3 linked regions of the Geomonas sp. RF6 genome follow. The protein of the gene in region 2 binds, or shares a complex with, the protein of the main gene of each other region. Links are inferred from orthologs where the notes say so. Each region holds a gene or a part of one and is shown on either strand. Other genes may lie near its edges.

The links.
Region 1: the proteins of tsaD (region 2) and tsaE are in contact, whole or in part, in a crystal structure (PDB 6N9A), measured with the Thermotoga maritima proteins. The link is inferred for Geomonas sp. RF6 from one-to-one orthologs. Residues at the interface, in WP_004082750.1 of Thermotoga maritima: Cys10, Asp11, Arg49, His50, Leu82, Gly84, Gly135, Gly136, Glu154, Thr155, Leu156, Asp157, Asp158, Ser159, Glu162, Asp165, Lys166, Arg169, Leu170, Tyr175, Lys213, Thr214, Leu217, Tyr218, Gln221, Arg222, Asn324; in WP_004082108.1 of Thermotoga maritima: Leu37, Gly38, Lys46, Lys57, Val59, Lys60, Ser61, Thr63, Phe64, Thr65, Leu66, Met67, Val69, Pro71, Tyr82, Arg83, Leu84, Asp86, Asp88, Phe89, Asp93, Ile128, Asp130, Glu131, Arg134.
Region 3: the proteins of tsaD (region 2) and tsaB are in contact, whole or in part, in a solved structure (PDB 4WQ4), measured with the Escherichia coli proteins. The link is inferred for Geomonas sp. RF6 from one-to-one orthologs.

The regions. Positions count from the first base shown.
Region 1 is NZ_CP087999.1:361,077-367,058, forward strand. Bases 3,129-5,982 are described here. They hold tsaE (tRNA (adenosine(37)-N6)-threonylcarbamoyltransferase complex ATPase subunit type 1 TsaE), read right to left. Parts: upstream 4,872-5,982; coding sequence 4,386-4,871; downstream 3,129-4,385. Other genes in these bases: LPW11_RS01580 (aspartate kinase), read right to left, coding at 3,129-3,991; LPW11_RS01590 (CBS domain-containing protein), read right to left, coding at 4,868-5,317; LPW11_RS01595 (NAD(P)H-hydrate dehydratase), read right to left, coding at 5,415-5,982. Outside these bases: LPW11_RS22350 (hypothetical protein), read right to left, coding at 235-363; LPW11_RS01570 (ComEA family DNA-binding protein), read right to left, coding at 542-757; cimA (citramalate synthase), read right to left, coding at 1,096-2,679; more of LPW11_RS01580, read right to left, coding at 2,771-3,128. UniProt on the Escherichia coli protein: Required for the formation of a threonylcarbamoyl group on adenosine at position 37 (t(6)A37) in tRNAs that read codons beginning with adenine.
Region 2 is NZ_CP087999.1:4,313,935-4,324,385, reverse strand. What follows is about bases 2,881-5,773. They hold tsaD (tRNA (adenosine(37)-N6)-threonylcarbamoyltransferase complex transferase subunit TsaD), read right to left. Parts: upstream 4,895-5,773; coding sequence 3,866-4,894; downstream 2,881-3,865. Other genes in these bases: LPW11_RS18455 (PhoH family protein), read right to left, coding at 5,342-5,773; rsmA (16S rRNA (adenine(1518)-N(6)/adenine(1519)-N(6))-dimethyltransferase RsmA), read right to left, coding at 3,042-3,866; LPW11_RS18470 (UDP-glucose dehydrogenase family protein), read right to left, coding at 2,881-2,967. Outside these bases: LPW11_RS22370 (FtsB family cell division protein), read right to left, coding at 6-614; LPW11_RS18475 (UDP-glucuronic acid decarboxylase family protein), read right to left, coding at 617-1,552; more of LPW11_RS18470, read right to left, coding at 1,624-2,880; more of LPW11_RS18455, read right to left, coding at 5,774-6,658; LPW11_RS18450 (aminotransferase class V-fold PLP-dependent enzyme), read right to left, coding at 6,774-7,898; LPW11_RS18445 (DHH family phosphoesterase), read right to left, coding at 7,977-9,017; LPW11_RS18440 (hypothetical protein), read right to left, coding at 9,347-9,730; LPW11_RS18435 (A-adding tRNA nucleotidyltransferase), read right to left, coding at 9,955-10,451.
Region 3 is NZ_CP087999.1:3,112,935-3,123,436, reverse strand. Bases 4,708-7,651 are described here. They hold tsaB (tRNA (adenosine(37)-N6)-threonylcarbamoyltransferase complex dimerization subunit type 1 TsaB), read right to left. Parts: upstream 6,565-7,651; coding sequence 5,851-6,564; downstream 4,708-5,850. Other genes in these bases: rseP (RIP metalloprotease RseP), read right to left, coding at 6,662-7,651; ilvD (dihydroxy-acid dehydratase), read right to left, coding at 4,708-5,514. Outside these bases: ilvC (ketol-acid reductoisomerase), read right to left, coding at 230-1,246; ilvN (acetolactate synthase small subunit), read right to left, coding at 1,359-1,853; ilvB (biosynthetic-type acetolactate synthase large subunit), read right to left, coding at 1,986-3,686; more of ilvD, read right to left, coding at 3,856-4,707; more of rseP, read right to left, coding at 7,652-7,726; LPW11_RS13430 (1-deoxy-D-xylulose-5-phosphate reductoisomerase), read right to left, coding at 7,763-8,920; LPW11_RS13425 (phosphatidate cytidylyltransferase), read right to left, coding at 9,007-9,801; LPW11_RS13420 (isoprenyl transferase), read right to left, coding at 9,829-10,502. UniProt on the Escherichia coli protein: Required for the formation of a threonylcarbamoyl group on adenosine at position 37 (t(6)A37) in tRNAs that read codons beginning with adenine.

The sequences.
Region 1 (5,982 bases), 4.0 Mb from region 2 along the record:
GGCTTCGCATTTTCGGATTTGAAGCGATGATAGTGAGTTGGTAATGCCGGCGAATGTGCCGGAGGCTTCGCGGGGTGCCTGAACGAAAGAGAGGTCTTTTGATCTGGTGAGGAGTAATAGGCAGAGCTTCCCGCAATTCTCTGCGGACACAAAAAAAGGATTCCACTGAGGGAATCCTTTTTTTGCATCTATAGTCGGAACGCCTACCGCACGGTCCGCTCTTACCAGAAGGGCTCAGCCGAGGAGGTTATTGTTGTTCCTCGCCCTGTTCGCCAGGATCGTCGGATCCAGCACCTCGCCGCAGCAGGTGCACTTCCAGGCGTCGAAAGACCGCACGAAGTCGTAATATTTTTCCGAGAACATTCTCCCTTTGCATTTAGGGCAATTCATAATAGCAACCTCCGCATTGATAGGAATTGATCGTGTCTGCTAGGGAGTGTTTACATGTTGCGTGCCAATAAGGAATGCTTCAGCAAAAATGATTTGGAAAGGGGGTGGAAAGCGAGGTGTAAAGCTTGACACCATGCGAAGTTGGCTCTCGTTAGAAATACCTCCTGATCTTCGACAGCGTCCCCTCTCCGATGCCAGGAACGCGCGATACCCCCTCCAGAGAGCGAAAAGCGCCATTTTTGTGACGGTCCTGCACGATGCGGTGCGCGAGGGCGGGGCCGATCCCAGGCAGGGCTTCCCAGTCGGAAGCGGCCATATCGTCGGGATCGAGGGGGATGCCGAAGAGGATCCGCTCCGCTGCCGCCATCTTTTCCAACGATAGGACACCTACTTGCGCAGCAGGACGGGAAAGCGTCAAAATATCACCGCTTGTTAGTACCTTTTCACCATTTACCCCGTTCGCGGTAGACGGGAAGGGGGGAGTAAGCGTCATTTTGGTGACGGTCGTCACCGTCACACCCACAGGATAATTATACACCCCGGGGTGCGGGAAATCTCCGGCGAGCCGCACCAGCACATGGTGTGGATCCGCACGCAAAAAGGCCGCGCCTCCGGAAGGGGTCCGGGTAGCGCGGCCTTTGAAGAAGACAGGAAGCGAGACGACGAGGGCGAGGACGCAGACTGTGAGGCGTCCGGCGCGGGGCATCAGCGAATTCCCCCTCCCTCCTCTTCCTTGTGCAGCTTGTACTCCACGGAGTCGATCAGCGCCTGGTAGGAAGCCTCGATGACGTTTGCGGAGACACCGACCGTCCCCCAGCGGCTTTCCTTGTCACCGGACTCGATGAGGACCCGGATGGCCGAGGCGGTCCCCTGCCCTGCCGGGAGGACGCGGACCTTGTAGTCCAGGAGCTTTACCTCCTTGAGCTTCGGGTAGAACTTCTCCAGCGCCTTCCTGAGGGCGTTGTCCAGCGCGTTCACCGGGCCGGTCCCCTCCGCTGCGGTGTGCTCCACCTTCCCGCCGACTTTCACCATGATCGTCGCCTCGGAGGTCGGCTGGTCATCCTCGTGTCTCTTCTCGTCGATGACGCGGAAGCCGATCACGGAGAAGAACTTGCGGTGCGTGCCGAGGGCGCGGCGCATCAGGAGCTCGAAGGTCGCTTCAGCCCCCTCGAACTGGTAGCCGCGATTCTCCATTTCCTTGATATTCTCCAGGATCTCCAGTGTCACCGGGTCCTTGCTGTCCAGGTTGATGGAGAACTCGCTCGCCTTGGCAAGGATGTTCGCCCTCCCGGAGAGATCGGAGACGAGGACGCGGGTGGTGTTCCCTACCAGATTGGGGCGCATGTGCTCGTACGTCTCAGCGTGGCGCTGGATCGCCGATACGTGGACTCCCCCCTTGTGGGCGAAGGCGGAGTCCCCGACATACGGCTGGTGCTTGTTGGGGGCGAGGTTGGCGAGCTCGTAGACGTAGCGGGAAAGCTCCCGCAGGCGTCGCATGTTCTGATCCGAGAGACAGTCTCTCCCCATCTTCACCTTTAGCGCCGGAATGATGGAGCAGAGATTGGCGTTGCCGCAGCGCTCCCCGAAGCCGTTGGCTGTCCCCTGAACCTGTACGATGCCGTTTTCCACCGCCACGATACTGTTCGCCACGGCGCACTCGCTGTCGTTGTGGGCGTGGATCCCGAGAGGAGTGGTGATGATCTGGCGCACTTCCGAAACGATGCGGGCGACCTCGAAGGGGAGGGTCCCCCCGTTGGTGTCGCAAAGAACGATGCAGTCGGCGCCCGCCTGCGCTGCAGCCTCCAGCGTCTTGATGGCGTACGCGGGATTTGCCTTGTAACCGTCGAAGAAGTGCTCGGCGTCGTAGAAGACCTCCGGCATCCGCTCCTTCAGATAGACGAGGGAGTCGTAAATCAGCTCGAGGTTCTCCTCCAGGGAGATGCGCAGCGCCTCGTGGACATGGAAATCCCAGGTCTTGCCAAAGATCGTCACCACGTCCGCCTCGGACTGCACCAGGGTGCGGATGTTCTGGTCCTTGTCCGGAGTGATCTTCGCCCGCCTCGTCGAGCCGAAGGCGGCAATCTTCGCCTGGGAGAGCCGCTCCTTCTTGATCTCCTTGAAGAAGGTCACATCCTTCGGGTTGCTCCCGGGCCACCCCCCCTCGATGTAGTGGATACCGCAGTCGTCCAGCTTGTGGGCGATGCGAATCTTGTCCTCCACCAGAAAGGAGATGTCCTCCGCCTGAGTTCCGTCGCGGAGCGTCGTATCGTACAGTTTTACAAGGCTCATCTTACCCACCTTTAAACGGCGTCTTTACAGCACTTCCTTCCTCACCCCTTGGGCCGGAGCAGCACGCTCCCACGAGGTGGGCGAAAGGACGTTACTCTTTCCCCGCCAGCCCGAAGACGTCGTGCAGTACGCGCACGGCGAGCTCGGTGTACTTTTCGTCGATAACGACGGAGATCTTGATCTCGGAGGTGGAGATCATCTGGATGTTGATCCCCTCGGCGGCGAGGGTCTTGAACATGGTGGAGGCCACCCCTGCGTGGCTCCTCATGCCGAGGCCGACGATGGAGATCTTGGCGACGTTCTCGTCGGTGAGGACTTCCTTCGCCTGGATCGCCTGCGCCGTCTCCTTCGTGATGGCGAGAGCCTTCTTGAAGTCCCCCTTGGTGACCGTGAAGGTAAAGTCGGTGGAACCCGCCTCGCTCACGTTCTGCACGATCATGTCCACGGAAATGTTCGCTTCGGAGAGGGGGGTGAGAATCTGAGCCGCGATCCCGGGCTTGTCCGGCACCTGCATGACCGCAATCTTTACTTCATCCTTGGCATAGGCGATGCCCGAGACGAGCACTGCTTCCATATCTTTATCCTCCTTGGTAACCATGGTTCCCAAATTGTCGTTGAAGCTCGAACGCACATGCACGTCCACGTTGTATTTCATGGCGAATTCGACGGAACGGATCTGCAACACCTTCGCGCCGACGCTGGCGAGCTCCAGCATCTCCTCGTAGGTGATACGCTCGATCTTCCTGGCGTCCTTCACCATGTTCGGGTCGGTGGTGTAGACCCCGTCCACGTCCGTGTAGATCTCGCATACATCCGCCTTCAGCGCAGCAGCGAGCGCCACCGCCGAGGTATCGGAACCGCCGCGCCCGAGGGTGGTGATGTTGCCACTGTCGTCGACCCCCTGGAATCCGGCGACGATGAGGATCGTCCCCTTGTCCAGGTCCTGCCGCATCTTCGTGTCGGGGATCTCCTCGATGCGCGCCTTGCTGTAGGAGTTGTCGGTGACGATCGGCACCTGGAACCCCAGGTACGATTTTGCGTCGTAACCCATCGATTTCAGGCACATGGCGAGGAGAGAGATGGAGACCTGTTCCCCCGCCGCCACCAGCACGTCGTACTCGCGGCTGTCCGGGAACTCGCTCATCTCGTTTGCCAGCGCCACCAGCTTGTTCGTCTCGCCGGACATGGCGGAAACCACTACCACCATATCGTTTCCGGCGTCATAGGTCTTTGCGACCCTCCTGGCGACGTTGCGTATCCTCTCGACGGACCCCATCGAGGTACCGCCGTATTTTTGGACCACTAAGGCCATGTCCGTCCTCCTTGTCCTGAATATCGAACGGCAGCCGAAGCCGCCGCGCGCGGAACACTGTTATTACCAAGATTAATCCAATGGGTAAAGCACTTTTTTCAACCGCGAGATCTCATTCACATCAATAACATGTAGGTCACTAGTCGGCCGAAGGGGTTCCGGGTAAACAGCAGTTTCATGGCTTTAAACACGAGATAGGAATAGCACCCTTAAGGGCTTGCGTGATTCCCGCCTAAATACAGTCTGCGCGGGACACCCTTTGCACTAAAATGTAGGCCGGGATAAGCCGAAGGCGTTCCCGGCACACAGCAGTCTCAGGTTGAAACGGCTGCCGGAAACGCTGCGCTTATTCCGGCCTACAAGGACACGGAGGCCTCAGCAAACGAGGTAGCGGCTATATCTCCTGCAGTGCTGCTTCAAGTTCGGCCAGAAGGGAGCCTGAGCGAACGCCCGAGGCAGCAAAGGTGAATTCGCGCTCCTCGTCGCCAAGATGGCGGCAGGTCACGGTGAGAAGATCCGCCGGAAGCTCCCCCTCCAGACGCTCCGCCCACTCGACGAGGCTCACTCCCCTGCCGTAGAAGTACTCCTCGAAGCCGAGCTCCTCCACTTCCTCAGCGCCGCGCAAACGGTACAGGTCAAAGTGATAAAGGGGAATGCGCCCTTCGTAGATATTGAGGATGGTATAGGTGGGACTGGTGACGGGAGTGTCCTCGGCAACGCCGAGCCCCTCCGCGACCCCCTTGGCAAAGCGGGTCTTCCCCGCCCCCAGCTCGCCGGTAAGGGCAAGGAAATCCCCGGGGGCGAGGAGGCGACCGACCCTCCGCCCGAGTTGCTCCGTCTCCAGAGGTGCCCGCGTCGCTATCGTTACCGCATCCCTCACGAGCGCATCGTCCTGATGAGGTCGATGCGTGCAATGACGCCTAAGAGCTGAGCCCCCTCCACGACCGGAACGAGATGCACCCGCTCGTCAGTCATGAGATCGGCCACCTGGCTAAGGGGGGTCTCCGGGCCGACGGTATGCACCTCGGGGGTGAAGATGTCGCCGACAGTCCCACCGGTCATCTTCTGCAGCTCCTTTTCGAAGCGCTTGCCGCTCTCGAGGTAGATGACCCAGTCGAAAATGGAGACCACGGTGGGAATGTGCAGGCTCTTGTCCTGCTCCACCAGATCGGATTCCGAGACGATGCCAATCAGATTGCCGGCTTCATCGACGACGGGGGCAGCGCCGATGCGGCGCTCGTCGAGAAGAGCAGCCAGCTCCCGCACCGAGGTCTGCTGCGTCACGGTGACGACGTCCCTGGTCATAACATCCTTTGCTTTCAGCATAGGTCCTCTCCGTTTCTAATGCCGCGGCTCGAAGCCGCGGCAATGTCAGGCCGCGCCCGCCGGATGTCCGCACAGGCGCAGCTCCTTCTTCATGATACTACTTCGAGAGCTTTAACGCTCCCGCCTGTGCCAGATGCCCGAGCGCCGCGGGGAGAGACTCCTGCACCTCCGTCGCCTTCATCCCCGCCATCCCCCTCTCACGCGCGATGAGGTCTGCCGCATAGCCGTGCAGGAAGACCCCGAGCTGGCAAGCCTGGAAGGGGGGATATCCCTGGCCGAGCAAAGAAACGAGGAGGCCGGTGAGGACATCACCCATCCCCCCCGAGGCCATCCCCGCATTGCCGCTGCCGTTTATCGACACGGAGCCGTCGGGGGCGGCGACGACGCTCCCCGACCCCTTAAGGACGAGGTGCACGCCGTAGCGGACGGCAAAGTCCCGGGCCACGCCAAGGCGGTCCCGCTCCACGTCTGCGATGGTGCCGCGGATCAGGCGCGCCATCTCTCCCGGATGAGGGGTAAGGACCGTGACTGCCCCCCGTCTCTTCAAAAGAAGCTCAGGGGCAAGGGCCAGTGCATTGAGGGCGTCGGCATCGAGAACGAGCGGAAGGGGGAGAGCCTCGACGAGGGTATGCACCAGGTAGAAGGTGGAACGTGCCGCTCCGATC
Region 2 (10,451 bases):
GGGGGCTACGGTTCGGTCTTTTGCGCCCCTCTCTTGTCGACCTTCGGCTCCGACTTCGCCTTCTTCTCAACCTTCCCTGCGGATTTAGGGGCTGCCTTCGCCGCCGGCTTCTGCTCCGCCTTGGCAACAGGCTTCTGCTCCGCCTTGGCAACCGGTTTCTGCTCTGTCTTTGCGACCGGTTTCTGTTGTGCAACCTTCGTTGCAGGCTTCGGCTCCGCCGTCTGACTACTTTCCAGCACCGGTTTCGGGGGTGCCTGCTGCTGCCCCTGTGCCGCGCTTCCCTCCACCTTCTGCGCCGTCTGCACAGGTTTCTGTGCTGAGGGCGGGGCTGCCCCCTGTTCCGCGGCGGGAAACTGGTAGATCGTCTCGTTGCTGCGCACAAGACCGAAATCGCGACGTGCGATGCTCTCCAGGTATCGGCGGTCGGTCTGCAGCGCGGAGACTTCCCGTTTCAGCTTCTCATTCTCTCCCTTCAGTTCAGCCAGGCGCTGCTGCATCTCGTCACGGTCGCGGTGCAGCCGGCTGATCATCAACAGCCCGCGGTCACCGAAGACGGTGAAGAAGAGGATGAACGCCATGATGGCCGCCGGAGCGAGGAAGAACCGCTTCTGCATCGTTACCCCGCGGAAATGACAGAGGAGAAGTACTCGATCGTCTTCATGAGCCCCTCGTCGACGACAACCTTCGGCTCCCACGCAAGCCTCTTTTTTGCCAGCGTTATGTCAGGCTGGCGCTGGCGCGGATCGTCGGCGGGGAGCGGCTTGTAGGTTATGCGCGAGGATGACCCGGTAAGGGCGATGATCTTCTCGGCAAAGTCGAGAATGGACGTTTCACAGGGATTGCCGAGATTGACGGGGCCTATGAAATCGGGGGCTTCCATCATGCGCACCAGCCCCTCCACGAGATCGGAGACAAAGCAGAAGGACCTCGTCTGCTCCCCTTTCCCGTACACCGTGATGTCCTCGCCGCGCAGCGCCTGCAGAATGAAGTTGGAGACCACCCGGCCGTCGTTTTCCGCCATGCGCGGCCCGTAGGTGTTGAAGATGCGCACGATCTTTATGTCCACCCCGTTCTGCCGATGGTAGTCCATCATGAGGGTCTCCGCGACCCTCTTCCCTTCGTCGTAGCAGCTCCTGATCCCCAGGGTATTCACATTTCCCCAGTAGTCCTCCGTCTGCGGGTGGATCTGGGGGTCGCCGTACACCTCGGAGGTCGAGGCCTGGAGGATTCTCGCCTTCACCCTTTTGGCGAGGCCGAGCATGTTTATCGTCCCCATGACGCTCGTCTTGATCGTCTTCACCGGGTTGTACTGGTAGTGAATCGGAGAGGCGGGACAGGCGAGATTGTAGATCCGGTCGACCTCTAAGAGGACCGGCTGGGTAATGTCGTGGCGGATGAGCTCGAAACCGTGGGAATCAAGAAGATGGGAGATGTTGCTTTTACTGCCGGTGAAAAAGTTGTCCAGGCAGATAACCTCGTGACCTTCCTTCAACAGCCTTTCGCACAGATGAGAACCGATAAAGCCGGCGCCGCCGGTCACGAGAACACGCATGAAGCCTTTTCCCTCCACTGTCGCTGCACGGCTCCGGGTCATCCGACCCGAAGCCGTTCAAGTGATCTTCCTTAGAATCCGGCCTTGCCGTTCCTGCCGATAGGCTGGTACTCGAACCCGTTGCTGCGGATCCGTTCCGGCTTGTACAGGTTCCTGCCGTCGAAAATGAGCGGGTTGACCAGGAGGTTCTTGATCCGCTCGAAATCGGGGTTTCTGTACTCGTTCCACTCGGTGATGATGACGAGGGCGTCCGCCCCCTTCAGGATGTCGTACATGTTGTGGCTGTAGGAGATCCGGTCCCCGAAATGCTTCTGTGCTTCCTTTATCGCCTCCGGGTCGTGGGCGCGGACCTGCGCCCCGAGCTCGAGGAGCCGGGAGATGATCGTCAAGGACGGCGCCTCGCGCATGTCGTCGGTGCGCGGCTTGAAGGAAAGGCCCCACACGGCGAAGGTCTTCCCTTCGAGCGGTTTAGCCCCGCCGGAGCCGAGGCGCGCCTCGATCTTGTTCGGCAATACCAGCTTCTGCCGCTCGTTCGCCTCCTCCACCGCCTTCAGGAGGATGAAGTCGTAGTTGCACTCCTCGGCGGTGCGGGCCAGCGCCTTCACGTCCTTCGGGAAGCAGGAGCCGCCGTAGCCGACGCCGGGGAAGAGGAAGTCGTAGCCTATGCGGGAGTCGGAGCCGATACCCTCGCGGACCGCCATGACGTCCGCGCCCATCTTGTCGCAGAGGTTCGATATCTGGTTCATGAAGGTGATCTTGGTCGCCAGCATCGCGTTCGCCGCGTACTTGGTCATCTCGGCGCTGCGGATGTCCATGATGATGAGGCGGTCCGACTTGCGCATGAAGGGGGAGTACAGCTCCTTCATGAGCTCTGCGGTGCGCACATTGTCCGTACCGATAACGACACGGTCCGGTTTCATGAAGTCATCGATGGCGGCGCCTTCCTTCAGGAATTCGGGGTTAGAGACGACGTCGAACTCGTAGTCCACACCGCGCAGCGCGAGCTCCTCCGCAATGGCGGCGCGCACCTTGTCGGCGGTCCCCACCGGCACCGTCGACTTGTCCACCACAATCCTGAACCCGGTCATGTGGCGCCCGATGTCGCGCGCCACCCCCAGGACGTACTGCAGGTCGGCGGAGCCGTCCTCACCGGGAGGGGTCCCGACCGCTATGAAGTTAACCAGGGAATCCTTGACGGCGGCGGCGATATCCGTGGTGAAGGTAAGGCGACCTTCCTCGCAGTTTCGCAGCACCATCTCCTTTAGTCCCGGCTCGTAAATGGGGATTATTCCCTCTTTGAGTCCGTTGATCTTTTCTTCGCTGATGTCGACGCAGACGACGTCGTTACCGCTTTCGGCAAAGCAGGTTCCCGCGACAAGACCGACATAACCGGATCCAACTACGCAAATCTTCATCTGGATTACCTCCATGGACCGCGTGTGCGGCCCTGTCTGAGATTAGCAGCTCTATATACCACAAAAGGAAGTTACTACGCCAGACTTTTCCCGGACAACAAAGCCCGTGAAAGGGCAGCGAATTCAGGCAACGAGAGGGTCTCGCCGCGCCTCCCTCCGTCGATACCACTCTTGGCAAGCCCTTCCAGAAGGGCCTCATCTGTCTCCACTACGCGTGCGCCGCGCAGGGCGTTGTAAAGGGTCTTTCTCCTCTGGCTGAAGGCGCCTTTCACCAGGAGCCGGAAGAAGCGGACATCCCCCACCTCGACCCGCGGAGCCGGCAGCGGCGTGAAGGTAAGAACCGCCGAATCTACCTTCGGGATCGGCCGGAAGGAACCGGGCTTCACGATGAACTCCCTGCGGATGTCGAAGTGCAGCCCGAGCAAAACAGTGAGTATCCCGTAGTCCTTGCACGCCGGCGGCGCGACCAGTCTGTCCCCCACCTCTTTCTGGAGCATGAGGGTGAGGCTCTGGAAGAGGTCGCAGCAGTCGAGGAAGCGGAAAAGAACCTGGGAGGAGATATTGTACGGCAGGTTCGCCGCCACCTTCCACTTTCCGGCGCTGCGCTGCGTGAGGATCTCCCGCAGGTCTACGCGCAGGATGTCGCCATGCTCCACCTCCACGTTCTGCGCGCCGGAGAATTCAGCTCCTAGCACGGGGATGAGCTCGCGGTCGAGCTCCACGGCGAGAAGACGCGCGCCGCTCTCCGCCAGCAGACGGGAGAGAGCCCCCCGCCCAGGTCCGACCTCGAGGATAAAATCCTCCGGAGTCGGCTTTACGCAGGAAACGATGCGCGTGAGAACACCGCTGTCCACCAGAAAGTTTTGGCCCAGCGCTTTTTTGGCGCGAATTTTCTCCATCACATCCCCTCCGTAAGTCGTGCCGCCAGGCGATCCAGGGGCCACACCGGGAGCGCGTCCAGGTCAAGGCCGCTCGAGATCCCGGCGGACAGGTAGAAATCCCCCGGCACCGCGATCATCGCCGCGTTGTCGGCACAGAGCCTGGGGGTGGGGATGTAAAGCTCGACCCCTTTCTCATCGCACATCTTCTGCATGGAGAGGCGAAGCGCGCTGTTGCACGCGACACCGCCGGCAACCACGAGCCGGTTCAGCCCCGTCTCCACGAGGGCCGCGGCAGTCTTCTGGGTAAGGACGTCGCAGACCGCCCACTGGAAAGAGGCCGCAAGGTCGTGAATGCCCGCTTCCGCCGACTCGGGGTGCTTCTTCACGTGAGTCAGCACCGCAGTCTTCAAGCCGCTGAAGCTGAAATTGTAGCTGCCGTCATTGAGGAGCGGGCGGGGAAAGCGGATCGCTCCGGGATCACCCTGGGCTGCCAGCCGGTCGATCGCCACGCCGCCGGGGTACGGCAGACCGAGGAGCTTCGCCACCTTGTCGAAGGCCTCACCTGCAGCGTCGTCCACCGTTTGTCCGAGCGTCCGATAGCGCCCGACGCCGTCCACGCGATAGAGGTGGGAGTGGCCGCCGGAGACTGCGAGAGCGAGAAAAGGGAACTCCACCGGGCGCTCCAGCATGACTGCCAGCAGGTGCCCTTCGATGTGGTTCACCCCGATGAGGGGAATGCCGCATCCGAAGGCGAGTCCTTTGGCGGCGGAGAGCCCCACGAGGAGCGCGCCGGCAAGGCCCGGCCCCTGGGTCACCGCAATCCCCTTCAGGTCGGCGGGGGTTACGCCCGCCCCTTCGAGGGCTTGCGTGACGACTGTCGAGACAGCTTCGAGGTGCTGGCGGGAGGCGATTTCCGGGACGACCCCGCCATATTCGGCATGGACCGCTATCTGGGAGGAGACGATGTTGGAGCGGATAACACGACCGTCCGCCACCACGGCGGCAGCCGTCTCATCGCATGAAGATTCTAGAGCAAGTAAAAGCATATAAATCGGAACCCGAGCAAAAGTGATGTATCCAGTAAATTATTGCACGATTCGAGGACATACGAAGTCCTTCTATCGAATGATCAGTGGGAAGAAGGGGCATGCGCCGGCTGAACTGGAACAGACGCGGCTCGCGCCGCGGGACAGGCTGGGAAGCCTGTGCTCCAGCGCGAGTTCAACATTCGCCGCGGGAGACCAACTTCTTCCCTCTGCCGACGTACGGTGCCCGCGCGCTGGAGCGCAGGCATCTTGCCTGCGATGGCGGCGTCAGCCGCCATGGAAGCAGACGCGGCTCGCGCCGCGCGACAGGCTGGGAAGCCTGTCCTCCAGCGAGGGTTCGACATTCGCTTCCGGAGATCATCTTCCCCTTCAGCCGCCGCATCCGGGAAAAAGCAAAGAGGGCACGAGCAACCGCGCCCTCTCCTGAAAACTTCCCGCAGCACCGGACTACAGCAGGTTTGCCGCCAGCTCCGCGAGCTCGGAGCGCTCACCCTTCGTCATGGTGATATGCGCCGAGATCTTCTGATCCTTCAGCCGCTCCACTACGTAGGTGAGACCGTTACTCTCGGCGTCGACATAGGGGTTGTCGATCTGGTACGGGTCGCCGGTCAACACGATCTTCGTCCCCTCCCCCGCCCGCGTCACGATCGTCTTGATCTCATGCGGAGTGAGGTTCTGCGCCTCGTCGACTATCATGTACTGCATCGGGATGGAGCGCCCGCGGATGTAGGTGAGGGGCTCTATCTCCAGGATTCCCATCGCCATGAGCTCTTTGTACCCCTTGCTGTGCCGTTTCTCCCCTTCATGCCCCGTCAGGAGGAGCTCGACGTTGTCGAAGATCGGCTGCATCCAGGGGGTGAGCTTCTCCTCGATGTCCCCCGGCAGAAAGCCGAGGTCGCGACCCATCGGGAAAACCGGGCGAGACACGAGGAGCCTGTTGTACACATTCTCCTCCGCCGTCTTCTGCAGACCGGCGGCTATGGCGAGAAGCGTTTTTCCGGTCCCTGCCTTCCCCATCAGCGTCACGATCTTTACCTCGTCGTCAAGGAGTGCGTCGAGCGCAAACGACTGCTCACGGTTCCTCGGAAAGACGCTCCAGACCCCTTCCTTCCCGACCCCGCGCAGCGGCACCACACGGCCGGACGAGCTATCCAAACGTCCAAGCGCGCTGTGGCCGGGGTTGCCGAATTCGCTGAGCGCTACGAACTGGTTCGGATGCAGCCCCGCGGGCCAGTCGAGCCACCCCTGGCTGTAAAAGCGGTCGACGAGGTCGGCGCCGACCTCCACGCTGGCATAGCCGGTAAAGAGGGAATCGATGCTCACCTTGTCCGACTCGTAGTCCTCGGCGCTGAGGCCGAGAGCGTCCGCCTTGATGCGCAGGTTCGTGTCCTTTGTGACCAGTATCACCGGGACGTCCGGGCGCTGCGCCATGAGGTCGACGGCGACCGCAAGGATCCTGTTGTCGCCGCGCTCTTCCCGCAGCTCGGGGGGGAGCATCTTCAGCACTTTCTCCTCGCAGATCTCCACCCGCAGCGTCCCGCCGCTTTGCAGCTGGATCCCCTTGATGAGAGAGCCCCCCTTGCGCATTTTGTCGAGGATGCGGGAGACCTGGCGGGCGTTTCTCCCCGTCTCGTTCATGTCCTTCTTGAACCTGTCGATCTCCTCGATGACGGTAATGGGGACGATGATCGAATGTTCCTCGAACTTTTCCAGGGCCTGCGGGTCGTAGAGGAGGACGTTGGTATCAAGAACAAATGTTTTCATAGAGGCCTCAGTGAAAAAGTGTCGGTGGTCAGGAATGGCTTGCAGCTCTGGGGTGCCGGAGTACACCGCAACCTTGGAGGAGCCTTCACTGAAGACGTAACGGCAGTGGTCGTAGTCAATGCAGCGCCTTCAGAAAGCGCTCGATGTCCTGGGGCGTGTTGAAGTAGCCGGGGCTTACCCGCACCGTCCCCGTGGGGAAGGTGCCGATGGTCCTGTGCGCGTCCGGTGCGCAATGAAGTCCCACGCGTACGCAGATGTCGTGCTCGGTGTCGAGAGTGTAGCCGATTTCGGAGGGGTCCCGCCCTTCGATGGTGAAGGAGAGAGCGCCGCCGCGGTCGCCGCTCTCCGGACCATACAGCGTCACCCCCGGAATCTTGCGCAGCCCCTCCACAAGCTGGTCCACAAGGACTTTTTCCTTCTGGCGGATCGTCTCAAGCCCCACCTCCTGCACGAACTCCACACCCGCCTTCAGCCCGGCAAGGGCATGGGTGCTCATGGTGCCGCTCTCGAAGCGCTCCGGGAGCTCTTCCGGCGGCTCCGGGCTCGATGAGCTGGCGCCGGTGCCGCCGACCTGCAGCGGGTCGAGCTTCACCTCTGCACCGAGGGCGAGTATCCCGGTCCCCGCGGGACCAAAGAGAGCCTTGTGTCCCGGAGCGGCGAGAAGATCGATGCCGAGGGCCGCAATGTCGATCGGAAGGTAACCTGCGCTCTGCGCCGCGTCCACCAGCACAAGCGCCCCACTCCCCTTGGCCACCTTCACGATCGCCTCCAGAGGCTGGATCGTGCCGGTCACGTTGGAGCAGTGCGAGAAGGCGACAAGCCTCGTGTTTTTCTGCATCGCCCCGGCGATGGCGTGCTCGGATACGACGCCGTCCTTCCCTGCGGGAACGAAGGTGACCTCGACGCCGCGCTTGCGGGCAAGATACAGCGGCCGCACGAGGGCGTTGTGCTCCATGGAGGTAGTAACGACGTGGTCGCCGGCGGCGAGAAGCCCGTTCACGGCTATATTGAGGGATTCGGTAGCGCTGTGGGTGAAGATGAGGCGGGAAATCTGCTTGACGCCGAAGAACTCCGCGAGGAGCGCCCGGGTCTCGAATACAAGCCTGGACGCGGCGAGTGACTGACCGTACCCTCCCCTCCCCGGCGCGACCCCGATCTCCCTTATCACCTTGTCCATGGCGAGGTACACGGATTCCGGTTTCGGGAACGATGTTGCGGCGTTATCGAGGAAGAGGGACATAACCATGTACTAACATTTTACCTCTTGTTTGGCAACCGCTTTCATGAGTATCTGCGCGCACGGCGCAGGCTAAGCCGGTCAAGGGATGAGACATTCCGGCTCCCCCTGCACCACACCGAGGTACTCCAGGAAGCGCCGGATCATGAGCCCCTCCGTGGCAGTCATCGCTTCGTCGCTCTCATCTGTCTCGTTGAGTTTCCCGCCAGCCATCATCCCATGACCGCCGGCGCTCCCGTAGCCGTCGACAACGGTCCTGAGGAGCTCCCCCGCGTTCAATTCCTGCGACTCCGTCCTGATGGAGAGGATCATCTGGCGGTTCACGTGCCCCATGCAAAGCGCGGTCTCGACCCCTTCCAGCCGCACCACCAGGTCGGCAAACTCGGCGACGACTTCCGGGAACTGCACATGCTTCAGCGATGCCACCAGCACATTGCCGTAAATCCGGGCGTGCCTGAGACCGGAGTGCAGCGCGGCAAAGTACTCGCGGGGGAGTCTCGGGCGCACGATGGAGTTCAGGAGGACCTTGTTGGCCAGGGGAAAAAGGGTGAGATACGCCTCGCGGTCGGGGCGCTTCGCCTCCCTCCCCAGATCCTGCGTCTCCGACTTGATGGCGTAGAAAAGAGCGGTGGCGAGCTTAGTACCAATAGAGATCCCCTGCACCCGCAGATACTCGTAGAGGATGGTGCTGGTGGCCCCGTAGTCGGGCCGGATGTCGATCCACTTGCAGGTGGCGCTCCCCTCGCGCATCGGGTGGTGGTCGATGACGAGGTCAACGCGGGCGCCGGGGGGGAGCGCGTTGTTCCCGGTGCCGGGCTGGCTGTCGAGGAGGCAGACGACGGGGAAGGCCTTCAGTTCGATCAGTTGAAAGGGGGTAAGGGGGATCTGGAGATTCTTGGCCATCGCCAGGTTTTCGCTGCGGCCGATCATCCCGGAAAAGGCGATGATCGCTTCCCTGTTGGTGCGCACCGCGAAGAGGTGGCGAAGAGCCATCGCGGAGGCGAGGGCGTCGGGATCGGGGTTGTCGTGCACCACGATGAGTATCTTGCCGCGCCCCCCCACCCAGTTGAGGAGGGCATCGGTGTACCCTTTGAGGTCCGGAAGTCTTCCGTTGAGAGCCAAATCTGTCCCCCCCTTCTGAAGGGAAGTATAACAGGGATGCGCGAAGGGGAGCAACAGAGCGGGAATTGCAAAGGAAGAAGCAGACAATGTAGGCCGGGATAAGCCGCAGGCGTTCCCGGCAATGTCGGCGACACGTTTGCGGCAGACTGGCAGGGAACTGGAGCGGCACCCGCAAGAGGAAATCCCCCCTGTCCCCCCTTCGCAAAGGAGGGAACGTTAGGCGGGCCTGCTCTTTTATGGCACCCCCTCACCGAGCTCCGCAGAACGACCAAAAAGGACGCGAAAACGGGATCATGACTCCCTGCCACTGTCCAAAAACTTGACTTACGTCAAAACTTTCCATGCAGCAACTGCGCGGTCACCACGAAGGGGGTCTTGCCGTTCGACTTTGTCTCCTGTATATCGGGGATGACGGTGGGGATGGCAAATTTCACCTTGCCGTTCTCCACCTCCGCAAACGATTTTACTGAACGGACCGTACCGTACGCTGCGCCGAGGAGCGCCCCCCCTCCGAAACCGTAGCCAAGGTACTCCAGGTGCCGGCTCGGCTCCTTCGTGAACGCCATCACGGCGGCACCGATGAGGCCGCCGGTGATCCCGCCGTAGAGCGCATCGAGGAAGACCTCTTTGAAGTTTTCGGCAGCCGCGAGGCAGGGTGAGGACACCAGACAAAAGATCAAAGCTGCCACTGTGGACTTTTTCCAAGACGTCACGAAACTCTCCTCCATCAGAAACAAGTGCGGGATCACGACCTCATCAGCAACAAACGGGCCGATTCCTTTCTCAGGGGGAGTTTTTTTGAAGAAAAGCTGCAACGGAGCACCAGGCGCGGCGCCACCGAGATGTGAGCGGAGGGAGCGGGAGGGTTGCGGAGAGGAACGACGGAAGGACGAGACGATAACTACGCCATTTAGCGCAGCTTTCTGTTGCGGATTCGCTACAGTGCGGCAAGCAGCCCCTGGACCAGGCGCAGTTCATCCTCCTTGCTGGAGACCGTTCCGTTCAGCCGCGCCGAAAGGGCGGCATCGAGGAGCTCACGGTAGCGAGGTCCCTTCTGTACGCCGAGACGCTGCAGGTCCTCGCCGTTGATGAGCGGGCGCACTCCGCTTAGCTTCGTGAAATAAAGAGAGATCGCCCGCTTGACCTCGGCGTGCTGGCTGCGGGCCATGAGGTAGAGGAGCACCTCCACGGTCAGACTGCGCAGGAAGAAGTAGATCTCGCTGTTTTCCAGCTTGCCGTTGGAGTAGATACGCTTTTCCATGGCAGTCACGAGGAGCGCTCCGTCCTTTCTCATCTCGTAGAGCTTTTCCTTGTAATGCTCCGCCACAGAGAGTCGGGTGCAGGTCCCCCAGAACTGCTCGTCTGTGAGGGGATCGCACATCGCCAGAAAGTACACGGCCCACCGCTCGTAGGGGCGCTCCAGGAAGAGGAGGT
Region 3 (10,502 bases), 1.2 Mb from region 2 along the record:
GTCACTCTGGAAAGGAGAACCGAGGAATCCCCCGGAAGGGGGAGGAAGCGGGGGTGGGGCAAAGTTAGAACCATCGTGGCGGGTCCACCATGGTGCGGCAAGGGCGTCGAAGGTGCTGCCCTTTTAACTGAAGAAAGGGGTTAAAGCGAAAAAAGGCCGGGTCCGGGAGACCCACATCAACGCGTGAGTATATCCCGAATCCGGCCTTCGTTGCAACTAAAAGCAATCTTTAGTTTTTAGACTTGTCCACGATCTTGGAGTTGGTGATCCATGCCATCATGGAGCGCAGCTTCGCGCCGACTGCCTCGATCTCGTGGTCATTGCCACGACGACGCAGTGCGTTGAAGCGCGGCTTGTTGACCTTGTTCTCGAGCATCCACTCGCGGGCGAACTCGCCGGTCTGGATCTCGTCGAGGATCTTCTTCATCTCTTTCTTCGTTTCTTCGGTGATGACGCGCGGTCCGCGGGTCAGGTCGCCGTACTCGGCGGTGTTGGAGACGGAGTAGCGCATGTTGGCGATGCCCCCTTCGTAGATCAGGTCGACGATCAGCTTCGTCTCGTGCAGGCACTCGAAGTATGCCATCTCCGGTGCGTACCCCGCCTCGACGAGGGTCTCGAAGCCGCACTGGATGAGGGCGGAGATGCCGCCGCACAGAACGGCCTGCTCGCCGAAGAGGTCGGTCTCGGTCTCTTCCTTGAAGGAGGTCTCGATGATGCCGGCCTTGCCGCCGCCGTTTGCGGAAGCGTAGGCGAGTGCGATCTCCTTGGAGTCGCCGGAGGGGTCGTGGGCGATGGCGATGAGGGAGGGAACGCCGCCACCCTTGGTGTACTCGTGACGCACGAGGTGACCCGGGCCCTTGGGAGCGACCATGATGACGTTGATGTCAGCGCGCGGCACGATCTGGCCGAAGTGAATCGCGAAGCCGTGGCCGAAGGCGAGGTATGCGCCCTGCTTGACGAACGGAGCGATCTGCTCGCGGTACACGTCCCCCTGGATCTCGTCCGGGAGCAGGATCATGATGATGTCGGCGACTTTCACCGCCTCGGAGGTCGGCAGCACGGTAAGGCCGGCAGCCTGGGCTTTCGCCACGGAGGGGGAGTCGGCCTTCAGGCCGACAACGACGTCAACGCCGGAGTCCTTCAGGTTGTTGGAGTGGGCGTGACCCTGCGAGCCGTATCCCAGCACCGCCACCTTCTTCCCTCTGAGAATGTCCAGGTTGCAGTCCTTGTCATAATAAATCTTCATCGTCTCTCCTTTGTGAATTCCTTCAGTTTAAGATTAAGGGCCTGGAACGGGAGGTCCCGACCAGGCCGCATGCAGAAAGCACTCTGTTCGTGCTGTGATGGATACTGCCCGTTTACTGCCCTTTCCACCCCTTGGAGCCGCGCCCGATGGCGACGGGGCCGGTGCGGACGAGCTCCTTCAGCCCGAGGGGGCGCAGGAGCTCCACCATGGCGTCGATCTTTGACGGCGCACCGGTGGCCTCCAGGGTGTACGACTTCGGTGTCACGTCGATGACCTTCGCGCGGAAGATGTCCGCCACGCGCAGCACCTCGGCGCGGCTCTGGTCCTCCGCGTTCACCTTCACGAGGGCCATCTCGCGCTCGATGGCGTTCTCCGGCTCAAAGTCGATGACCTTGATGACGTCGATCAGCTTGTTCAGCTGCTTGGTGATCTGCTCGATGATCTGCTCGTCCCCGCGGGTTACCAGCGTGATGCGGGAGAGGGACTCGTCATTGGTGGGAGCAACGGTGAGGGAGTCGATGTTGAACCCCCTCCCGGAGAAAAGCCCCACCACGCGGGAAAGGACTCCGAATTCATTTTCTACCAGCACGGCTATGATGTGTCGCACGGTCCCTCCAGATACTTCAGGGGTCGGGATGAGTCCTTCCGCTCCCGGCCCGGCATAAGCAAAGCGTAACAGTGGCGAGGGGGGATTCCCCTCCATTTCGCAGAGAGCCTCTCCCTTGCGGGAAAACGCCTTCTAGGACGCCAGCACCATCTCGGTGAGGGACGCGCCGGCGGGCACCATCGGGAGCACCTTCTCCTCGCGGGCGACACGGAACTCCATGATCACCGGGCCTGGCGTGGCGAATCCTTCCTTGATGACGTTGTCGACCTCTTCAACGGAGGAGGCGGTGAAACCTTTCGCGCCGAAGGCTTCGGCAAGCTTCACGAAGTCGATCGGCAGCTCCAGGCAGGTGGAGGAGTAGCGCTTGTCGAAGAAGAGCTCCTGCCACTGCCGCACCATGCCGAGGAAGTTGTTGTTGATGATGCAGATCTTCACCGCGAGGCGGTTCTGCACCATCGTGGCCAGCTCCTGCAGGTTCATCTGGAAGCCGCCGTCGCCGCAGATGGCGATGACCTGGCGGTCACGGAAGGCTGCCTGCGCTCCCATGGCGGCGGGGAGGCCGAAACCCATCGTCCCGAGCCCGCCGGAGGAGAGGAGCGTCCGCGGACGGGTGAAGCCGAAGAACTGCGCGGTCCACATCTGGTGCTGCCCGACGTCGGTGGCAACGATGGCATCCTCGTCGGAAAGGGCGCGCAGCCTCTGGATCACGTACTGCGGCTTGATGACCTTGTCACCCTGTTGGTAGGCCATCGGCTGCTTTTCCTTCCAGTCGGCGATCTCCTCGAGCCACGGCAGGTACCCCTGGCGGGCGTTGTCCGCCTCCAAGTCGCGCTCCTCAATGACCTTCAGCATCTTCTTCAGGATCTCGCAGACGTCCCCTACGATCGGTAGGTCGACCCTCACGTTCTTCTTGATGGAAGTGGGATCGACGTCGAGGTGGATGATCTTCGCGTGCGGGGCGAACGCCGGAATCTTCCCGGTGACCCTGTCGTCAAAACGGGCGGCGACGGCGACGAGCACGTCGCAGTTGGAGACGGCCATGTTGGCGTAGTAGGTGCCATGCATGCCGAGCAGCCCGAGGGAGAGGGGATCGTTCTCCGGGAAGGCGCCAAGCCCCATGAGGGTGGTGGTAACCGGAGCGCCGAGGCGCCGCACCAGCGTGGTAAGCTCGGCGCAGGCGTTGCCGAGGACGGCTCCGCCGCCGACATAGATGACCGGCTTCTTCGCCTGCAGGATCATGGAGACGGCTTTCTCGATCTGCTTCGGGTGCCCTTCCAGTGTCGGCTTGTAGCCGCGCAGCTCCACGCTGTCCGGATAGTGGAACTCGGTGGTGGCTACCTGCACGTCTTTCGGGAGATCGACGAGGACCGGGCCGGGGCGGCCGCTGCGGGCGATGTAGAAGGCCTTCTTCATGATCGTCGCCAGCTGCCTGATGTCCTTCACCAGGAAGTTGTGCTTCGTGCAGGGGCGGGTGATCCCCATGATGTCCGCTTCCTGGAAGGCGTCGTTGCCGATGAGCGCGGTGGGGACCTGCCCGGTGATAATCACCATGGGGATCGAGTCCATGTAGGCGGTGGCGATCCCGGTGATGGTATTGGTCGCGCCGGGGCCGGAGGTCGCTATCGCCACCCCTACCCTGCCGGTCGCGCGGGCGTACCCGTCGGCGGCATGCACCCCCGCCTGCTCGTGGCGCGGCAGGATGTGCTTGATCTCCTTGAAGGAGAATAGCTCGTCGTAGAGGTTTATGACGGTTCCGCCGGGGTAACCGAAGACCGTATCCACCCCCTCCAGCTTCAAGCACTCCAACACTATCCGAGCACCATTCATCTTCATAACACCCCCGGCATGACTGCAAACTTCGTTGTGTTCACTATTGACCGTTTCATTGTTGCTGTTTGCTGAACCCCATCCCCACCCTGTCCCTCCCCTTGAAAGGGAGGGGACGTGGTGCGGGAGTTGCCAATTGCTGGCTGGCTGAGTTGCAACACTAACCCAAAAAAACTTATGCCGTGGTGACCGCTCCGGTGTTGGCGGAGGTGACGACCTTCGCGTAACGGGCGAGCCACCCCTTCTTGATCTTCGGCTCCGGTGCGCTCCAGCGTGCGCGGCGCTCGGCGAGGACTTCGTCGCTCACCAGAAGCTTCAGGGAGCGGGACGGGATGTCGAGCTCGATCCGGTCACCGTCCTCCACGAGAGCGATCGGGCCGCCGACCGCAGCTTCCGGGGAGATATGCCCGACGCACGGACCGCGGGTGCCGCCGGAGAAGCGGCCGTCGGTGATGAGCGCTACGGAGTCGCCGAGGCCAAGCCCCATGATCGCTGCGGTGGGGGCGAGCATCTCGCGCATCCCCGGGCCGCCCTTCGGCCCCTCGTAGCGGATCACCACCATGTCGCCGCTCTTGATCTGGCCGCTCATGATTGCCTGCATGGCGAGCTCTTCGGAGTCGAAGCAGCGGGCGGTGCCGGTGAATTGCATCATCTTCTCGCCCACGCCGGACTGCTTCACCACCGCGCCGTCCGGAGCGATGTTCCCGAAGAGAACCGCGATCCCCCCTTCCTTCTTCACCGGCTGTGCGGTCGGGCGGATGACGCTCTCGTCGACGTCGGAGAGGGAGGAGACGATCTGCTTCGTGGTGAGCCCCATGACGGTCGGGCAGTCGTGGATGCTGTCGCCGAGCTGCTTCAGCACCCCTGCCACGCCCCCTGCCGCGTCGAGGTCTTCCATGAAGTGCTCACCTGCGGGGTTCATGGAGGCAATCTGCGGGGTCTGGCGGGAGAGGACGTCGAAGGTCTCCAGCGGCAGATCTACCCCGGCCTCACGTGCGATGGCGAGGAGGTGCAGGACCGTGTTGGAGGAGCCGCCGAGGGCGAGGTCGACGCGGATGGCGTTTTCGAATGCTTCCCTGGAGAGGATGGAGCGCGGGGTGACGTTCTCGCCGACCATCTGCACGATTCGCTCGCCGGAGGCAAAGGCGATCCTTCTCTTGAGGGCAGAGACGGCGAGGGCGGTGCCGCAGCGCGGGAGGCTCATGCCGAGCGTCTCGGTGAGGATCGCCATGGTGTTGGCGGTGAAGAGCCCCTGGCAGGACCCGACGCCGGGGCAGGCGTTCTCCTCGCAGCGGGCGAGCTCGGCGTCGTCGATGACGCCGGCCTTGTAGCGGGCCATCGCCTCGAAGGTGTCGGTGACAAAGGAGTAGCGCCTTCCCTCGACGCCGCGGCCGCTCATCATCGGACCGGCGGTCACCACGATGCAGGGGATGTCGAGACGCGCGGCAGCCATCAGCATCCCCGGGGTGATCTTGTCGCAGTTGGTGAGAAGGACGAGACCGTCCAGGCGGTGCGCCTCGGCGACCGACTCCACCATGTCCGCGATCAGCTCGCGGGTGGGGAGGGAGTAGTGCATCCCCTTGTGCCCCATGGAGATCCCGTCGCAAACCCCCGGAATCCCGAAGAGAAAGGCGTAGCCGCCGCCGGTGTGAATCCCCTTTTCGATGAAACGCTCGAGGTCCCTCATCCCTATGTGGCCGGGGATGAGATCGGTGAAGCTGGTGGCAATGCCGATGAAGGGCTTCGCCATCTCGCTCTGCGGAAGTCCTGTACCCTTCAGAAGGGCGCGGTGCGGAGTACGCTCCAGTCCCTGAGTAATAGTATCGCTACGCATATGTTGTCCCTTGCACCGGAGCGCTCACCGTTTGGAGCTAATAAACCGGTAGTTGATGACGGTAAAATTTCTTCGTATTTAGAGGAGGTTACCGTTGGATTAAAAATAGAGGGGTCAACATAATACATTACAAAAGAACTGTCAACAGCTACTCGGGCGCCTGCTCAGCCCCCTTCCCGGCGTTTTTCAGTTTAATCGAACATTTTTTTAAAACGGCTGCAGGAATGTTCCCTTCCTCCTCGCGGGGGAGGGACAGGGTGTGAGGGAAGGCGCCACCGTTCCAGCTCATGGCAGCTTCACCCACCCCTGTCCCCCTCCCGTCAAGGGAGGGGGGACTCAAGGAGCGTTTTTCCTGAATTCTTCGGAGGCCCGTTTTTTGGCCACTTCCGCCTCGGAGAGGCGCAGGTAGCGGGGGTTGAGTTGGGCGAGAGGGATGAATGCCCCGGCCAGAGCGGCTTCATGGGCAACAAGAGCCCCCGCCGATGCCTTCGGGAGGTGGGCATTCCAGGGGGCGAAGATGGCGAGGTCGCCGAGGGTCTCGGTGATCAGCTCCCGGTACCTCAGCGCTCCGTCCCCCACAAAGACGGTAGGCTCGGTGATGGTGGCCAGAAAGTCGACAGGGGGAAGGACCGCCTCAGCCGCCACCGGAACCGGCACCCCGCTTCCGGTGCGGTACAGCGCGCAATACACCTCGCTTTTCCGGGCATCGAAGAGGGGCGCCACCTGCCAGGCGCACAGCGGGAGATTGGCGGCGAGCATGGCGAGGGAGGAGAAGCCCAGCGCCGGCTTCCCTGCCGCCAGCGCCATCCCTTTCACCAGGGAGATGCCGACGCGGACGCCGGTGAAGGAGCCGGGGCCGAGGGAGACGGCGAAGGCATCGAGATCCGCCGGAGCGAGGGAGGCTGTGTCGAGGAGCGCGCGGGCGGCGTCGAGGAGCTTCCCTGTGGGGGTGCGGTGGCCGCTGAAAAGGGTTTCACCGATCAGTTCGGTGCCGTGGGAGAGTGCGACGCTTGATGAGCTTCCGGAGGTATCAAAGGTGAGAATCTTCAAGGCTATTCCGATCTACGCCTGCTGCTGGAGCGATGAGAAAGCCGGGAGGTATTCCCCTCCCGGCCGTGAATGATGATGGGATCCTTACTCCCCCCGACTATTTCCCTGTCACGATCCGGGCGATGTCGTTGTAGAAGGCGAGGATCATGAGGCTCACCAGGAGGACGAGCCCGACCTGCTGCGCTATCTCCCGCGCCCTTTTCCCCACCGGACGGCCGATGATGAGCTCGATGATGTAAAAGGCGAGGTGGCCGCCGTCCAGGATCGGCACGGGGAGGAGGTTCAGCACCCCCAGGTTCACCGAGAGGAGCGCCACGAAGGCGAGGAAGTTCACGCCGCCGGCCGCTGCCTGCTGCCCGGCGATCTTCACGATCATGATCGGGCCGCCGATGGTGTCGAGCGGTATGGCGCGCTCCACGAGGCGCACCAGGGAGAGGAAGGTAAGGGAGATCACGTTCCAGCACTGCTCGCTCCCCCGCTTTATCGCCTCCAGCGGAGTGAAGTGGTCCGTCACCGTCTCGCCGGCCGCCACGACCCCGATCACCGGGGAGGTCACCGTTTCACCGAGGAGGTTCTTCGTCGTGCGGGGCTCCGGGACCATGTTGTAGTTCATGACAGTCGCGCCGCGCACGACCGTCACCTGCATCGGGGCGATCTTCCCCTTGGAGATGACGGTGGCGAAATCCTCCCAGCGGTCCACCGGCTTGCCGTTCACAGCAGTGATAAGGTCTCCCGGCAGGATCCCCGCCTGCGCCGCGGGTTTCCCCGGGACGACCTCGCCGACCTTCGTGGTGACGGCTGGAACGCCGATCATGAAGACGACGATGAAGAGGAAGTAGGCGAAGAGGAGATTGAAGATCGGTCCCGCCGCGACGATGATGATGCGGCGCAGTACGGACTTGTCGCTGAAGGAGACTGTCCTCTGCTCCTCGGTGATTTCGACGTCGTCCCCCTCCCCCACCATCTTGACGTAGCCGCCAAGGGGGAATGCGGAGAGGAGATACTCCGTCTCGCCATATTTTTTCCCGACGATCTTCGGCCCAAATCCGAGGGAGAACTTCTCGACCCCTACCCCGAACGCCTTGGCAAAAAGGAAGTGCCCGAGCTCGTGAATAAAGATCAGCACCCCCAGGGCGATAATTGCGAAGAATATGCTAGTCATTACCCCCCCTACGGTCTTGCAGCGACGGCTTCGGTCTTACTCCTCGAACTTCAGGACCTTCCTGGCGGTCCTGCGACCGAAGCGGTCGGCCTCCAGCACCTCCTCGAAGGTGCGCAGAGCGTGCGGTTCGTGCAGCTCCATCGTCTTTTCAATCGCCACCGGGATGGCGGCGAACCCGATCCTCCCCGAGAGAAACGCCTCCACGGCGATTTCATTGGCTGCATTCATGACTGCCGGCATGCTCTCGCCGGAGCGTGCCGCCTGGTAGGCAAGATCGAGCGCCGGGAAGCGCAGCGGATCGGGCCTATGAAAGGTGAGCCCGGAAAGGCTGGTGAGGTCGAGCGGCTTGACGCCGGCGGGGATGCGGGCCGGATAGGTCAGGGCGTAGGCGATCGGCCCTTTCATATCCGGCATCCCGAGCTGCGCCATGACGCTGCCGTCCAGATACTCCACCATGGAGTGGATGATGCTCTGCGGGTGGATGTGCACCGCGATGCGGTCGACAGGGATGTCGAAGAGCCAGCGCGCCTCGATGACCTCGAGCCCCTTGTTCATCATCGTCGCTGAATCGATGCTGATCTTTTTTCCCATGCTCCAGTTCGGGTGGTTCAGGGCGTCGTTTATGGTGGCGCCTGCCACCTTTTCGCTGCTCCAGCTCCAGAACGGCCCTCCGGAGGCGGTGAGGATGAGGCGGCTCACGTCCTCCTTCCGGTGCCCCACGAGGGACTGGAAGACCGCACAGTGCTCGCTGTCCACCGGGTAGAGGTTGACCCCCTTCTCCTGCACGAGGTCCATGATCAGGTGCCCGGCGGTGACGAGCGTTTCCTTGTTGGCCAGTGCCACGTCCTTGCCGGCGCTGATCGCGGCTGCCGTCGGGACAAGCCCTGCGGCGCCCACGATGGCGGCTACCACCATGGTGGCATCCGGCGCGGTGGCGGCGGCGATCAGCCCTTCCACGCCATGCATGATCTGCGGTTTCTTCCCGGAGAGCATACGATCGAGCTGCGCGGCGTGCTCGGCGGTGAGAACCGAGACGAGCACTGGGGAGAACTTCTCGATCTGCGTTTTGAGGAGCTCCAGGTTGGTGCCTGCAGTTAGCGCCACCACCTGGAACATCTCGGGGTGTTTATCGACGACGTCGAGGGTGCTCACCCCGATCGATCCGGTGGAGCCGAGAATAGCGATCTTTTTCATAATACCTCATAACAAGCGCCGTTGGAAAAGAGAGCGCTGTGCAATTTTGTGCGTGAGTACGCCAGAAGAGGGATGTAGCTCACTCTCTACCCCGCGAACACGAAGTACGCGTAGTAGAAAACCGCGGGGGCTGCGAAGAGGATGCTGTCCAGCCGGTCGAGAATTCCGCCGTGGCCGGGGATGAGGGTGCCGGAATCCTTCACGCCGCAGCTTCTCTTGATGAGGGACTCGAAAAGGTCTCCCAGCTGCCCGAGGACTCCGCAAAGGAGCGCCACCGCCACCGCGTCGACGATCGTCAGCTCAGCGAAAAAGAGGGCGCGGAAGACAAGGGCGCCGATCACGCTCCCCGCGAGCCCCCCGAGGGAGCCTTCCACACTCTTCTTCGGGCTCACCGCAGGGTAGAGCTTCGTGCGCCCGAAGCTCGAGCCCACGTAGTAGGCGGCGCTGTCCCCGGACATCACGATCACCATCATCAGGAAGATCCAGGCCACGCCGTGCGGCTCGACGCGCAGGAGGATCAAGTGCGCAAGGAGCAGCGGGACGTAGAGAAAGCCCATGAAGATGAAGGCGGACTCGGATGCGGCCTGCGCGATGTCCTTCAGGCGGAAGAGGCCGACAAGGGAGAAGCCGAGCACTGCTGCGGTGAGGGCAAAGAGGGAGAGCATCCCGTCGGCGAAGGGAATGGTGAAGAGCGCGAGGGCGCCGACGACCGCGGCGCTCCACCCTTCGCTGCGGCGCTCCGGGAGGGTCATGCGGTAGAACTCGTCGAGCCCGATGGCCGCCACCACTGCGATGAGGATGTCGAACCAGACGGGGGGCGACTTCAAAATGAAGAGTATGAGCAGCGGCAAGAGTACCGCTGCGGAAGCAAGACGTTTGATAGCGAGCTCCTTTCTTGGCGTCCCCCGCTAGGAGGGCTGCTCCCCGCCACGACGCAGCTGGTCGCTGGTCTTGCCGAACCGGCGCTCCCTGGACTGGTAGTCCTTGAGCGCGCGGGCCAGCTCGTCCCTGTCGAACTCCGGCCAGTTGACCTCCGTGAAGTAGAGCTCCGCGTAGGCCAGCTGCCAGAGGAGAAAGTTGCTGATGCGCATCTCACCACTCGTCCGTATCAGGAGGTCGGGATCGGGGATCCCGGCGGTGCTGAGCGATGCGCCGAAAGAGTTCTCGTCGATGGAATCGGGGTCGAGGCGGCCGGCGGCGGCCTCACTCGCGAGCCTTCGTGCGGCGGAAATGATCTCCTGGCGGCCGCCGTAGGAAAGGGCAAGGGTGAGGAGCATGCCGCGGTTTCCCGAGGTCTTCTGGATCGTCGAGTCGATCTCGCGGTTTACGTCCTCCGGCAGGTCGGCACGGTTCCCTATCACGTTGAACCTGATGTCGTTTTGCATCATCCGTGCGGTCTCACCGCGAATGTACTGCTTGAGGAGCGCCATGAGCGCAGTCACCTCGGTCTTCGGGCGCAGCCAGTTCTCCGCAGAGAAGGCGAAGAGGGTAAGGTAGCCGATCTTCAGGCGCGAGCACTCCTCCACGATGACCCGGACCGTCTCCACACCTTTGCGGTGCCCGACGATGCGGCGCAGCATGC